DNA from 2 places in the Mycobacterium servetii genome. Region 1 is predicted to be linked to the other one. Evidence: predicted binding sites of a transcription regulator. Region 1 holds the regulator's gene; the other holds the start of a gene.

Region 1 (7,304 bases):
GCTTGCCCAGCTCCTCCTCCATGCGCAGCAGCTTGGCGGTCTCGCCCTCGAGCATGCGGCCGGCGGGGATCCCGGTCCACGCCGACACCACCTCGGCGATGTCGTCGGGCCCGACCTCCTCCTTGAGCATCACGTTCTCGCGGGCCTCGGCCTGCGGCAGCGCCGCGTCGAGCTTCTTCTCGAGTTCGGGAATGCGCCCGTAGCGCAGCTCGGCGGCCTTGGCCAGGTCGCCGTCGCGCTCGGCGCGCTCGGACTCCCCGCGCAGCGCCTCCAGCTGTTCCTTGAGCTCGCGGACGACGTCGATCGCGTTCTTCTCGTTCTGCCACCGGGTGGTCAGCTCCGCGAGCTTCTCCTTCTGGTCGGCCAGCTCGGCGCGCAGCTTCTCCAGCCGCTCCTTGGACGCCTCGTCCTCCTCCTTGGCCAGCGCCATCTCCTCGATCTCGAGGCGGCGCACCAAGCGCTCGACCTCGTCGATCTCCACCGGGCGGGAGTCGATCTCCATCTTCAGGCGCGACGCGGCCTCGTCGACGAGGTCGATGGCCTTGTCCGGCAGGAACCGCGCGGTGATGTAGCGGTCGGACAGCGTCGCCGCGGCCACCAGCGCCGAGTCGGTGATGCGCACGCCGTGGTGCACCTCGTAGCGGTCCTTCAGCCCGCGCAGGATGCCGACGGTGTCCTCCACCGACGGCTCGCCGACCAGCACCTGCTGGAAGCGGCGCTCGAGCGCGGCGTCCTTCTCGATGTACTTGCGGTACTCGTCGAGGGTGGTCGCACCGACCAGGCGCAGCTCGCCGCGGGCCAGCATCGGCTTGATCATGTTGCCGGCGTCCATCGCGCCCTCGCCGGTCGCACCGGCGCCGACGATGGTGTGCAGCTCGTCGATGAAGGTGATGATCTGCCCGGCGGAGTTCTTGATGTCGTCCAGGACGGCCTTGAGGCGCTCCTCGAACTCACCGCGGTACTTGGCGCCGGCCACCATCGAGCCGAGGTCCAGGCTGATGACGGTTTTGTCGCGCAGGCTCTCGGGCACGTCACCAGCGACGATGCGCTGGGCCAGGCCCTCCACGATCGCGGTCTTGCCGACGCCCGGCTCACCGATCAGCACCGGGTTGTTCTTGGTGCGGCGGCTCAAAACCTGCACGACACGCCGGATCTCGTTGTCGCGCCCGATCACCGGGTCGAGCTTGCCCTCGCGGGCCCGGGCCGTCAGATCGGTGGAGTACTTCTCCAGCGCCTGGTAGGTGGCCTCGGGGTCGGCGCTGGTCACCCGCGCGCTGCCACGCACCTTGACGAACGCCTCGCGCAACGCCTGCGGCGAGGCGCCGTGGCCGGTCAGCAGCTTGGCCACCTCGGAGTCGCCGGTGGCCAGGCCGACCATCAGGTGCTCGGTGGAGACGTACTCGTCGTCCATCTCGGTGGCCAGGTGCTGGGCGGTGGTGATGGCCGCCAGCGATTCGCGGGACAGCTGCGGCTGGGCGCTGGCGCCGCTGGCCTGCGGCAGCCGGTCCAGCAGCCGCTGGGCCTCGGTGCGGATGGTCGCCGGCTCGACACCGACCGCCTCCAGCAGCGGCGCGGCGATCCCGTCCGCCTGCGTCAGCAGGGCCATCAGCAGGTGGGCGGGCCGGATCTCGGGGTTGCCTGCGGACGAGGCCGCCTGCAGCGCCGAGGTCAGTGCCGCCTGGGTCTTGGTGGTCGGGTTGAAAGAGTCCACGACGCCTCCGTTCGGGTCGGGTTACGGGTCAAAATGCTTGTCGCGTTATCTAACGCCGTCAAGGTTGAGTCTGTTCCGCTCAAGTCTAAATATTGTGGCACGTTTCGTCGATGGATTCGCCGCCGAACCCGAGCAGCGGCTCTCGCCCACCCTGCGGCGCATTCCCAAGGCCGGCTGGCCGGACTGCCGTCCCGGTGGTGGTTACGTGTGGACGCTGTTCGTGGTCGCGGTCGCACCGGTCGCGCTGTGGATCGAGCTGCCCGAGGCGTTCACCGTCGTGGCGGTGCTGACCCTGGCGGGGGTCTACGGCAGGCAACTGTGGGAGGCGCGGGTCCGCCTCGCTCAAGTGGGGCCGCGCGGCGACCGTCCCCCGGGCGGGCACGTTACAGCTCAGCGGCACCGGCACGCGCAAGACGATCCCCTGCAACGACGGATACCTGTCGGTGAGAGGGGTGACGAACGCGATCACGGTCACCGGCCACTGCGCAACCCCCAACGTCTCCGGAAACGAGAACCGCGTCACGGTCGACAGCGCCGACGCCGTGAGTACCCCGGGAACCGGCGACCGGGTGACCTACCACCGGGGCGCGCCCGAGGTCGTCGACGCCGGCACCGCCAACACCGTCCCGCAGGGCTGAGGCCGGCGCAGCGCGGCGCGCCTAGAATTCGGCTCCGTGAGCCTGGAGGACCCCGACGCGTTGCGGGTCCTGCGCGACGCCATCGCGCAGGACGGGCTCGTCCACCGGTTCTACACGCACTGGTTCGCCCTCGACACCTCGGTGCGCGACCTGTTCCCGGCCGAAATGGCCGGCCAGCGGGCCGCTTTCGCCCAGGCGTTGCGCTGGGTCTACGGCGAGCTGGTCGAGCGGCGCGCCGAAGAGCCGGTGGCCTTCCTCGCCCAGCTCGGTCGCGACCACCGCAAGTACGGCGTCACCGCGCCGCACTACGCGACGCTGCGCCGGGCACTGCACGACACGCTGCGCGACCACCTGGGCGAGACCTGGACCGGGCCCGTCGCGGAGGCAGCGCGTCAGTCGCTGAACCTGATCACCGGGGTGATGAGCGGTGCCGCCGACGCCGAGGAGGGGCCCGCCTGGTGGGACGGAACGGTCGTCGAGCACATCCGGGCCTCCCGCGACCTGGCGGTCGTGCGGCTGCGGCTGGACCGCCCGATGGACTACCACCCCGGCCAGTACGTCACCGCCCAGGTCCCGCAGTGCCCGCGCCGCTGGCGATACCTGAGCCCGGCCATCCCGGCCGACCCGGACGGCCTGATCGAGTTCCATGTCCGGGTAGTCCCCGGCGGCCTGGTCAGCACCGCGGTCGTCGCCGAGACCCGGCCCGGCGACCGGTGGCGGCTGTCGAGTCCGCACGGCGGGTTGCACGTCGACCGGGACGGCGGCGACGTGCTGATGGTGGCCGGCGGCACCGGCCTGGCGCCGCTGCGCGCGCTGATCCTGGACCTCGGCCGCTACGCCGACAACCCGCGGGTGCACCTGTTCTTCGGGGCCCGCTACCGCTGCGAGCTCTACGACCTGCCCACCCTGTGGCAGGTCGCCGCGCACAATCCGTGGCTGTCGGTCTCGCCGGTGTCGGAATACGGCACCGACCCGCCCTGGGCCGCCGACTATCCCGACTGCACCCCGCCCCGCGGCCTGCACGTGCATCAGACGGGCCGGCTGCCCGACGTGGTGACCAGATACGGTGGTTGGGGCGACCGGCAGATCCTGATCTGCGGGGGACCGGACATGGTGCGGGCCACTAGGGCCGCCCTGATCGCCAAAGGCGCTCCGCCGGAACGCATCCAGCACGACCCACTATCCGGGTGAGTCGAGGTCGACGGAGGTAGGGCATGCACACCGTCACACTGCGCGACCCGTCCTCGCCGCTCGCCGCCCGGTTCGTGCCGGGAGCCGGCATGCTCGGCACCTCGCTGACCGACGACGGGGTGGAGCTGCTCGGCCAGCGGCGCGGCCTGACCGCCTACGTCGAGGCCGGCAAGACGATGGGCATCCCAATCCTGTACCCGTGGGCGAACCGGTTGGGCGCCGACACCTACACCGCCGAGGGCGCGACGGTGCGGCTGACGCCGGGGGAGAACGGTGTGCGCGCCGACCCCAACGGGCTGCCCATCCACGGCACCATGGCCGCCTATCCGGGCTGGCGGGTGACGGCGGAATCGGGCGACGAGCTGACCGCCGAGGCCGACTTCGGCGCCGACCCGCGGCTGCTGGCCGGATTCCCGTATCCGCACGTGCTGACGGTGTCGGCGCGGCTGGCCGGGCGCACGCTGACGGTGACCACCACGGTCACCGCGACCGGCGACACCCCGGTCCCACTGTGTTTCGGCTTCCACCCCTACCTGCAGCTGCCCGGGGTGCCGCGCGCCGAATGGACGATCCGGACACCGCCGCTGCGGCACCTGGCCCTCGATGATCGCGGATTGCCCACCGGCTCAACGGAAACCCAGCCGGAGCAGGAAATTTTGTTGGCCGACAAGGGTTTTGACGACGCCTACGATCAGGTACCCGAGGGCGCGGTGTTCGCGGTGTCCGGCGGCGGGCGCCGCCTGGAGGTCCACTTCGAGCGTGGGTATCCGGCCACGCAAATCTTCGCCCCACCCGCCGAAGACCTGGTGTGCTTCGAGCCGATGACCGCACCGACCGACGCGCTGCGCCGCGGCGGCTACCGGTGCGCGCGACCGGGCGAGCCGGCGCAGGCCCGGTTCTCGATCCGCGCCTAACGGTTCCCGGGTTTGCGGGGCTGCCAGACCACCAGCGCGGTGCTCTTGGGCAGCACCGCGAGGTCGCGGCGCTGGCTGCCGCGCGACGCCATCAGCTCGTCGGTCAACTCCTTTACCCGCGCCTGCAGCACCTGGACCTGGTTGGTCAGCTCGATGATGCGCTTGATCCCGGCCAGGTTGACCCCCTCGTCCTGAGAAAGCCGCTGCACCTCACGCAGCAGATCCACGTCGCGCTCCGAATAACGGCGTCCCCCGCCGGGAGTGCGGCGCGGCCGGACCAGCCCCATGCGGTCGTAGGTCCGCAGGGTCTGCGCGTGCATGCCGGCCAGCTCGGCGGCCACCGAGATCAGGAACGTCCGCGACTCCCGGTCGGAGTTCCTCGAATTCGCGGCCATCAGCGGTTACCCGCCCATCCGGCCCGCGGGTTGAAGCCGCTGGCGCGCTCGGCGGCCGCGTAGGCCTCCAGCGCCGCCTGGGCGTCGCCCTCCAGGTTCGGGGGCACGGCCACCTTCACGGTGACCAGCAGGTCCCCGTTGCCGCCGCTGCGCTTTGGCACGCCCCGGCCACGCACCCGCAGGATGCGTCCGTCGGCCGTGCCCTTGGGCACCCGCACGCCGACCTTGCCGTCGAGCGTGGGCACTGAAAGCGTCGAGCCCAAGGCTAATTCGGCGAAGCTGACCGGGACGGTCACCGTCAGGTCATCGCCGTCGCGGCCGAAGACCTTGTCCGGGCGCACGTGCACGGTGACGTACAGGTCCCCCGAGGGGGCACCGCGCAGCCCGGCCTCGCCCTGCCCGGGCAGCCTGATCCGCTGGCCGTCCTCGACCCCGGGCGGGATTCGGACGTTGATCGTGCGGGTGCGGGTGGTGACCCCGGTGCCTTTGCACTCGTCGCACGGGTGCTCGATGATCGAGCCGCTGCCCCGGCAGTCGGTGCAGGGTTCGGAGAAACCGAACGCCCCCTGGTTGCGGTTGATCACGCCCGACCCATTGCAGGACGGGCATACCTTCGGGCTGGTGCCCGGCCGCGCTCCGCTGCCGTGGCAGTTGGTGCACGGCGCCGGGCTGGTCAGCCGCAGCGGCATCGCGACGCCCTTGGTGGCCTCGACGAAGTCCAGCTCCGTCTCGGTCTCCAGGTCGTTGCCGCGCCGCGGCCGGCTGGGCCGGGCCGCGGCGCCGCGACCGAACAGGCCACCGAACAGGTCGCCAATGGTGGCGCCGCCGCTACGGCCCGCGGCATCGAACAGGTCGTTCAGGTTGAACTCGACACCGTCGCCGCCCGCACCGAAGCCGCCGAAGTCGCCGGCATCGAACCTGCGCCCGCCGAACCCGCCGCCGGCGAACAGCCGCCGCGTCTCGTCGTACTCCTTGCGCTTGGCGGGGTCCGACAACACGTTGTGGGCCTCCGACACCGCCTTGAAGCGTTCACCGGCGGCGGGGTTGTCGGGATTCGCGTCCGGGTGCAGGTCGCGCGCCAGCTTGCGGTAGGCGCGCTTGATCTCTTCGGGACTGGCATCAGAGGAGACGCCAAGCTCCTTGTAGAAGTCCTTTTCGACCCACTCACGCTGGGCCATGCCGCGTCACCTCCTCTCACCGATCGTTGTGTGCTGATTGTGCGTTCTAGTCACCGGAGCCGGGGCCGTTATCGTCGGTGTCCCGCCCGGTTTCGCCGGACTCGACCGTGTCGACGACCGCGACCAGCGCGTGCCGCAGTACCTGGTCGCCGAGCCGGTAGCCCTGACGCATGACCGTGCCGATGACCGGCTTGGCGCCGTCGGCACCGTCTCCCTCGTGCTGCACGGCCTCGTGCAGCACCGGGTCGAAGTCCTCGCCCTCGGCACCGAACGCCGTCAGGCCCAGCCCGGTCAGCGCGCTCAGCAGCTTGTCGGCCACCGACTTCAACGGCCCGGAGTCCAGGTCGCCGTGCTTGCGCGCCCGATCGAGATCGTCCAGCACGCCCAGCAGTTCGTTGACGACGCCGGCCTTGGCCCGGTCCGCGGCGGCCTGCTGGTCACGCTGCGCCCGCTTGCGGTAGTTGGCGAAATCGGCCTGCACGCGCTGCAGGTCGGCGGTCAGCTCGGCTACCCTGGTCTCCGCCTCGCCGGACCCGCCCGGTGAGCCGGCAGCTGGCACCTCTCCCGGCGCTGCCGCGCCGGGAGAGGTGTGCCGGACTTCGCCGGTCTCGGGATCGATGCGGCGTTTGTCGGTGACCGTTACCTGTTCCTGGTTGCCTTCAGCTTTTTGGTTTCCGTCGCTCACTTGGACTCCCGGTCGTCGTCGACGACCTCCGCGTCCACGACGTCGTCGGTCGAACCGGACGGGCCGCCCGCCTCGGCGCCTCCCGCGGCCTGGGTGGCCTCGTAGATCGCCTGCCCTAGCGCCTGGGACTCCTGGCCCAGCTTCTCCATCGCCGACTTGATCGCGGAGATGTCGGTGCCGGCGAGCGCCGTCTTGGCGTCGGCCACGGCGGCCTCGACCTTGCTCAGCGTCTCCTCGGGAACCTTCGAGCCGGCCCCTTCGTCTCCAGAGGCCTCTTTCTGCTCGTTGACGAACTTCTCCGTCTGGTAGACCAGCGTCTCGGCCTGGTTGCGGACGTCGGCCTCCTCGCGGCGCTTGCGGTCCTCCTCGGCGTGGGCCTCGGCGTCCTTGATCATCCGGTCGATCTCCTCCTTGGACAGGCCGGAGCCCTCCTGGATCTTGATCGTGTTCTCCTTGCCGGTGCCCTTGTCCTTGGCGGTGACGTGCACGATGCCGTTGGCGTCGATGTCGAAGGTGACCTCGATCTGCGGGACCCCGCGCGGGGCCGGCGGGATGCCGGTCAGCTCGAAGGAGCCCAGCAGCTTGTTGTGCG
Region 2 (7,304 bases), 2.5 Mb from region 1:
ACGCGCGCGTGTGGAGGCGGGCTCGTCGGCGCCGCCGCAGGAGATCGTCGACGAGGTGGTGGTCGAGCCGCACGGGTGGCGGATCCTGAGCCGCGCCTAGACGGAGCCCAGTCGTTCCAGAGTCGACTGATCCCGCCGACCGTCGTAGTACTTGTCGAGCAGCGCGACGAAGTCCTCGTTGTCGTCGGTGGCGGCGGCGAACAGCGTCATCGAAGAACACAACTTGAGGTCGTCGGGCGACCCGAAGATTTCGGTTGCCGAACGGCCCTGGACCTGGTTGACCAATTGCGTGCACTCGCGCAGTCGTGCGCCGAGTCGGTAGTGGCGTAGGTAAGCGCGTGCCTCCCCCAGCGAGGAGATCCCGTAGCGCTGCGCCATCTCGCTGCTGCCCAGGCCGCGCAACTGGGGAAAGACGAACCACATCCAGTGGGTTCGCTTGCGTCCCTCGCGTAACTCCTCGATGACGGCGTGGTAGACGGGGGCCTGCGCCTTGAGGAAGCGTTTGAGGTCGTAGGGGTCGGGTGCTGATTCCATGGGTGACAGAATGCCTTGCTCAGTCGACCGCACGCCCGAGGAAGGCCATGAGCCGGGCGGTCGGCGTCGCTCCCGGCGGGGCGGGTCGAGCCGGCCCGAACCCGCCAGGGCGGCGCAGCGCCTGCTCGGGCAGCGCCTCCACCAGCTCGCGGCACAGCGTCAGCAGGTCCTCGGGCAACTCCACGAGTCGGCCCTGGGAGCGGTCCACGTCCCAGCTGTGCAGTGCCAGGTCCGACACGGGGTAGACCAGCGCCCGGTGCAGCGGAACCTGTCCCTCGGGCGAGGGGCGTGGCGCCTCCCAGCCGGCGCGCGGCAGTTCGTCGCGCATCCGGGCCGCCAGCTCGCGCAGTCGCGCCGGCGGGTCCCCGCAGACCCAGTCGGCCGGCTCCGAGGGGCCGCGGCTCACTTCCCCGCCCTCGAGGTGGGCGACGATCTTCGCCGCGCTGCCGGTGGCGTGCCCGACCAGTTCCCGCAGGCTCCAGCCCGCCAAGTTGGACGGACGGTCCCAGCTTTCGGGCGGAATCCGTTCGACCGCGCCGATCAGCAGGTCGATCGCCTCGCTTGCCATCGTGCCGATCCGCGCGGTCGTAGCACTCATGACGCGCATGGTAGTCGCGGGGGTTGGGGTGGCCGGCGTCACGCCCGGGCGGCCGGTTGCACACTGGTAGGCATGGCGGTCAAGCGACGGGTGCCCAGGGTCCGCGACCTGGCGCCGCTGATCAAGTTCAAGCGGCCCGAGTTCGACCGCACCAGGCGCCGCCTCGAGGCCGCCTACACCATCGAAGACCTGCGCCGCCTCGCCGCACGCCGCACCCCGCGGGCGGCGTTCGACTACACCGACGGCGCCGCCGAGGAGGAGCTGTCGATCCAGCGTGCGCGACAAGCGTTCCGCGACATCGAGTTCCACCCGACCATCCTGCGGGATGTCAGCAACGTGACGGCGGGCCGGGACGTCCTGGGCCGGCCGGTGGCCCTGCCGTTCGGGATCGCGCCGACGGGGTTCACCCGGCTGATGCACACCGAGGGTGAGATCGCCGGGGCGCGGGCGGCGGCTCGGGCCGGGATCCCGTTCTCGCTGTCCACCCTGGGTACCTGCGCGATCGAAGACCTGGTGGCCGCTGCGCCGCTGGGCCGCAAGTGGTTTCAGCTCTACATGTGGCGCGACCGCGACCGCTCGATGGCGCTGGTGCAGCGCGCGGCCGACGCCGGTTTCGACACGCTGCTGGTCACGGTCGACGTCCCGGCCGCGGGCGCACGGCTGCGCGACAACCGCAACGGGATGACGATCCCGCCGACCCTGACGCTACGGACCGTGCTCGACGCGGTGCCGCACCCGAGATGGTGGTTCGACCTGTTGACCACCGAGCCGCTGGCGTTCGCGTCGCTGGATCGCTGGCCGGGCACTGTCGGTGAGTACCTGAGCACGATGTTCGATCCCAGCCTCACCTTCGACGACCTCGAGTGGATCAAGGCCCGGTGGCCCGGCAAGCTCGTCGTCAAGGGGATCCAGACGCTCGACGACGCGCGCGCCGTGGTCGAGCGCGGCGTCGACGGCATGGTGTTGTCCAATCACGGTGGCCGGCAACTGGATCGCGCGCCGGTGCCCTTCCACCTGCTGCCCGCGGTGGCGCGCGAGTTCGGCAAGGACGCCGAGATCCTGGTGGACACCGGCATCATGGCCGGCGCCGACATCGTGGCCGCGATCGCGCTGGGGGCGCGGTGCACCCTGGTGGGGCGGGCCTACCTCTACGGCCTGATGGCCGGCGGCGAGGCCGGCGTGGCCCGCGCGATACAGATCCTCGAAGAAGGGGTGCTGCGCACGATGCGCCTGCTCGGAGTCACCTGTCTCGAGGAGCTTTCGCCCCGGCACGTGACGCAACTGCGGCGGCTGGGGCCCGTCGCGTCGTGAAGGCTACCGCAGGCGAGCGATCTGTTCGGTGCGGTTGCGCACCAGGTCGTTGTAGGCCTGGCCCGGCCCGACGTGCTCCCAGAGCGCCGGCGGGTAGTGCGTGACGTACATGGTGCGACGCCCGCCGGCGCCGGTTGGCCGCGGCGAGGCGTGCATGAGGTCCTGCACGTGCACGGTGACGTCGCCGGGGGCCGTGTCGATGCTCACCACCGGCACCCCTTCGAGCCGCTGTTGCCAGCGGTAGTGGATGGCCTGGCCGTGGCTGCCGGGCAGCACCTGCAGGTTGCCGGTCAAGGCGTCCGAGCCGGTGAGCTGGATCCCGACGCTGACCGCGGGACACATGATGGCGTGCCCGCCCATCCCGCAGTCCTGGTGCCACGGGATGTTGGACAGTCCGCCGGTGTTGCCCGGCACCTTGAGCAGCACCGCGCTGCCCTCCATCCGGTCGGGCGCGGCGCGCAGCGCGGGGTCGAGCAGGGTGCCCAGCCTGCGCACCCGCGGATCGGCTTCGAGCATCGCGAGAACCGGCGACCGCAGCGTCGCGTACACCAGCCGGCACGGGACGCCGTCGCCGTCCTCGCCGGTGACCCACCACGACAGGTCGTCCCCGGGACGGGCGGACGCGGCGAGGCCGTCGACCTCGCGGTTGGCGGCCTCCATCTCCGCGCCGGTGAAGACGCCCTTGACGTGCAGGTAACCCATGGTGCGCAGCTGCGCGGCCAGTTCGGCGTCCTGCGCGTCGAGGGTGTACGCGGCGAACGGGTCACGCCCTTCGAGGTCTGTTCGCGCCGGATCGTAGGGCGGGATGCCTGCGTGCAGGTAGCGCAGCACCGGGTCCCAGTCGGCCAGCTGCTCGAATCCGCCCCGGTCGAAGGCCAGGTCGTCGCTGAGCAACAGATTCATGATCGTGCGGACCTGGCCGGTCATGTCGTCCCAGGTTTGCCGGGACAGGCGCACGACCGTGTCGCCGGTGGCCCGCCCGTCGTCGACGCGGATCGTCGGCCCGTCGACGGTGTAGGTGACGGCGTCCCCGCCGACGAGAAACGTGATCGCGCCAGTCGGCGCGAGATCCCTGGCCGCGGACTCGAGGATCTCCGGATCGAGCGACGAGGGGGCGAGACGTGCCAGTGCCACTGGCCGATTATGCGGCTCAGCGGTCCTCCCGCACACCCCTGCCCGGGCGCGGGCGGTGAGCGGTGTCCCGGCGGCCGCAAAGGCACCCGCCGGGAACAAACCGGCGGCCAGCGGGGTTGAGCGCATCGAACTCAAGTTTTTGGAGGATTTGATGGCCGACGCCATGTCAGTTCCGGTGCTGTTCGTCACCGACACGATCGTCCTGCCGGGAATGGTGGTGCCGATCGCGCTCGACGAGGCCGCGCGCGCGGCGATCGACGCCGCCCAGGCCAGCGAGTCGGGGCAGCTCCTGATCGCCCCCCGGCTCGAGGACCGGTACCCCTCGCACGGGGTGATCGCGAAGATCCTGCAGGTCGGCCGCATCGCGGGCGGCGGCACCGCCGCCGTCGTGCGCGGTGAGCGCCGCACCCAGATCGGGGCGGGGGCCTCCGGGCCCGGCCCCGCGTTGTGGGTCGAGGTGACCGAGGTCACCGACACGGAGATCACCGACGAGGCCAAGGCGCTGGCGGCGGAATACCGCAAGCTGCTGCTGGCCATGCTGCAGCGGCGCGAGGCCTGGGAGATCGTCGACTACGTCAACGGCCTGACCGACCCCTCGGCGCTGGCCGACACCTCCGGCTACGCGTCCTACCTGAGCGCCGCGCAGAAGCGGCAGCTGCTGGAAACCGTGGACGTTGCCGAGCGGCTGCGCGTCCTGATCGACTGGACGAGCACGCACCTGGCCGAGGTCGAGGTCAGCGACAAGATCGCCGAGGACGTGCGCGAGGGGATGGAGAAGACGCAGAAGGAGTTTTTGCTGCGCCAGCAGCTCGCGGCGATCCGCAAGGAGCTGGGCGAGGACGAGCCGGACGGTTCGGATGACTACCGAGCCCGGGTGGAGGCCGCCGACCTGCCCGACAAGGTGCGCGAGGCCGCGCTGCGCGAGGTCGGCAAGCTGGAACGCTCCAGCGACCAGAGCCCGGAGAGCGGCTGGATCCGCACCTGGCTGGACACCGTGCTGGACCTGCCGTGGAACGTGCGCACCGAGGATTTGACGGATCTGAAGGCCGCGCGGGAGGTCCTGGACGCCGACCATCACGGGCTGGACGACGTCAAGGACCGCATCGTGGAATACCTGGCCGTGCGTGCGCGCCGCGCCCAGCGCGGGCTGCAGGTCGTCGGTGGGCGTGGCTCTGGCGCGGTGATGGTGCTGGCCGGTCCGCCCGGCGTCGGCAAGACGTCGCTGGGCGAGAGCGTCGCGCGGGCGCTGGGCCGCAAGTTCGTGCGCGTCGCCCTGGGCGGGGTGCGCGACGAAGCCGAGATCCGCGGACACCGGCGCACCTACGTCGGTGCGCTGCCGGGCCGGATCGTGCGGGCCATCGGCGAGGCGGGTTCGATGAATCCCGTCGTGCTGCTGGACGAGATCGACAAGGTCGGCTCCGACTACCGCGGCGACCCGAGTGCGGCGCTGCTCGAGGTCCTCGACCCGGCGCAGAACCACACCTTCCGGGACCACTACCTCGATCTGGACCTGGACCTGTCCGACGTCGTGTTCCTGGCCACCGCCAACGTGATCGAGAACGTCCCGTCGGCGCTGCTGGACCGCATGGAACTGGTGGAGATCGACGGCTACACCGAGGACGACAAGGTGGCCATCGCGCGCGACTACCTGCTGCCCCGGCAGCGGGAACGGGCGGCGCTGAGCGACGACGAGGTGACCGTCACCGACGCCGCGCTGCGCAAGATCGCCGCCGACTACACCCGCGAACCGGGGGTGCGGCAGTTCGAACGGCTGCTGGCCAAGGCGCTGCGCAAGGTGGCGACGAAGCTGGCGGACAACGCCGAGCCGACCACCGTCGACGAGCCGGATCTCGTTGACTACCTGGGCCGCCCGCGGTTCACGCCCGAGTCGGCCGAACGCACGGCGGTGCCCGGCGTGGCCACCGGCCTGGCCGTCACCGGCCTGGGCGGCGACGTCCTCTACATCGAGGCTGGCGCCACCGACGGTGAGCCCGGGTTGCAGTTGACCGGCCAGCTGGGCGACGTGATGAAGGAATCCGCGCAGATCGCGCTGTCCTATGTGCGCTCGCACGCCGCGGCCCTGGGCGTCGACCCGACGGCGCTGGACCGGCGCATCCACGTGCATGTGCCCGCCGGTGCGGTGCCCAAGGACGGCCCGTCTGCCGGCGTCACGATGGTGACCGCGCTGGTGTCGATGGCCACCGGACGTCAGGTGCGCTCCGACGTCGGCATGACCGGCGAGGTCACCCTGAACGGACGGGTGCTCCCGATCGGCGGGGTGAAGCAGAAGCTGCTCGCCGCCCAACGTGCCGGCCTGTCGACGGTTTTCATCCCGGCGCGCAACGAGCCGGACCTCGATGACGTGCCCGCGGAGGTGCTCGAAACCCTGGACGTGCGGCCGATGGTCGACGTCGCCGAGATCGTCGCGCAGGCGCTCGAACCGGTGACCGGGACCGTCGCACAGGCGGCCTGATCGCAACGCCGGGCGTGACATCCGCGTCACGCCCGGCGTTCAATAACCTCAAACGGCAGATCGTGCATCGCGTGCAACGGCTCGTTGTCAACCCGGTGGGCCGGCAGTTGCCGGTGACCATGATCGAGACGACCGGCCGCAAGTCGGGAAAGCCCCGGCGCACCGCCGTCGGCGGGCGCGTCGTGGACGACCGGTTCTGGATGGTCTCCGAACACGGCGAGCATTCGGACTACGTCCGCAACATCAAGGCCAACCCGGCCGTGCGGGTGCGCCTCGGCGGTAAGTGGCGCAATGGAACGGCTCACCCGTTACCCGACGACGACCCGGTGCAGCGGCTGGGAAACCTGCCCCCACTCAACAGCGCGGTCGTGCGCCTGATGGGCAGCGACCTGCTGACCATCCGGATCGATCTGGACTGAGACCGGCCCCATGCCCTACGACGAAGGCCTGGCCGACGGGATCCGCGAACTCCTCGGCGCCGAGCGGGGCATCGAGGAGAAGTGGATGTTCGGCGGTCTGGCGTTCCTGATCGAATGTGCGTGGCCGTCAGCGGCCAGGGTGGCCTGCTGGTGCGGGTGCCGCCGGGCGACACCGACCAACTGGCGGGGCGCGCGCATGTCGGCCCCATGGTGATGGCCGGGCGCGAGACTCGCGGCTGGCTGCGCGTCGACACCCCCGGCGTGCGGACCGCACGCCAGCTCCGCACCTGGGTCGACCGCGCGGTGGGGTATGCGCGCGGCCTGCCGCCCAAATGACCGCGTCGTTTGCCCGGGCACGGTGCGGGTACGCGACGTGACATGGACGGGCCGAAGAAAGTGTCGCGCCGGCTGCTCGAGGTCGCCGGGACCACCTATGCGGCCGAGGCCGACATCAAGCTCGAAGACAAGCCGATGCCGCTGTTCCAGCTCTTGGTGCTGTGCATGCTCGCCAGCAAGCCGATCGACGCGTCCATTGCCATGGGCGCCGCACGGGAACTGTTCAAGGCCGGCCTGCGCACGCCTCGGGCCGTCCTGGAAGCGGATCGCCAGACCATGATCGACGCGTTCGGCAGGGCGAGTTACGCCCGCTACGACGAGAGTTCGGCCACCCGGCTGACCGAGATGGCCGAGAAGGTGCGCGACGAGTATTCCGGTGATCTGCGCGAGCTCGCCGGGCGCAGCGAGCACGACGCGGCCGCGGCAAAGCGTCTGCTCAAGACGTTCAAGGGAATCGGCGACACCGGCGCCGACGTCTACCTACGCGAGGTGCAGGACG

What was found. Region 1 encodes HspR, which represses chaperone genes until heat shock. Its sites were predicted from a motif close to ANNTGAGTNNNNNNNACTCANNT; they were not measured.
Region 2: lon (endopeptidase La) is a predicted target of HspR. The motif match lies at 3,692-3,714, and genes of this name have one in related genera.

What each region holds. Positions count from the first base shown of each region.
Region 1 covers NZ_JBGEDP010000001.1:5,504,497-5,511,800, forward strand. Annotated here, with positions in the region: gene clpB (ATP-dependent chaperone ClpB) at 1-1,711, opposite strand, end outside; gene AB8998_RS26805 (DUF3060 domain-containing protein) at 2,164-2,349, shown strand; gene AB8998_RS26810 (FAD-binding oxidoreductase) at 2,386-3,540, shown strand; gene AB8998_RS26815 (aldose 1-epimerase) at 3,564-4,454, shown strand; gene AB8998_RS26820 (heat shock protein transcriptional repressor HspR) at 4,451-4,849, opposite strand; gene dnaJ (molecular chaperone DnaJ) at 4,849-6,027, opposite strand; gene grpE (nucleotide exchange factor GrpE) at 6,074-6,712, opposite strand; gene dnaK (molecular chaperone DnaK) at 6,709-7,304, opposite strand, start outside.
Region 2 covers NZ_JBGEDP010000001.1:2,984,851-2,992,154, reverse strand. Annotated here, with positions in the region: gene AB8998_RS14695 (alpha-amylase family protein) at 1-100, shown strand, start outside; gene AB8998_RS14690 (DUF1810 domain-containing protein) at 97-534, opposite strand; gene AB8998_RS14685 (TIGR03086 family metal-binding protein) at 554-1,132, opposite strand; gene AB8998_RS14680 (alpha-hydroxy acid oxidase) at 1,205-2,443, shown strand; gene AB8998_RS14675 (phytanoyl-CoA dioxygenase family protein) at 2,447-3,577, opposite strand; gene lon (endopeptidase La) at 3,729-6,050, shown strand; gene AB8998_RS14665 (nitroreductase family deazaflavin-dependent oxidoreductase) at 6,065-6,469, shown strand; partial or broken gene AB8998_RS14660 (TfoX/Sxy family protein) at 6,480-6,805, shown strand; gene AB8998_RS14655 (HhH-GDP family DNA glycosylase) at 6,848-7,304, shown strand, end outside.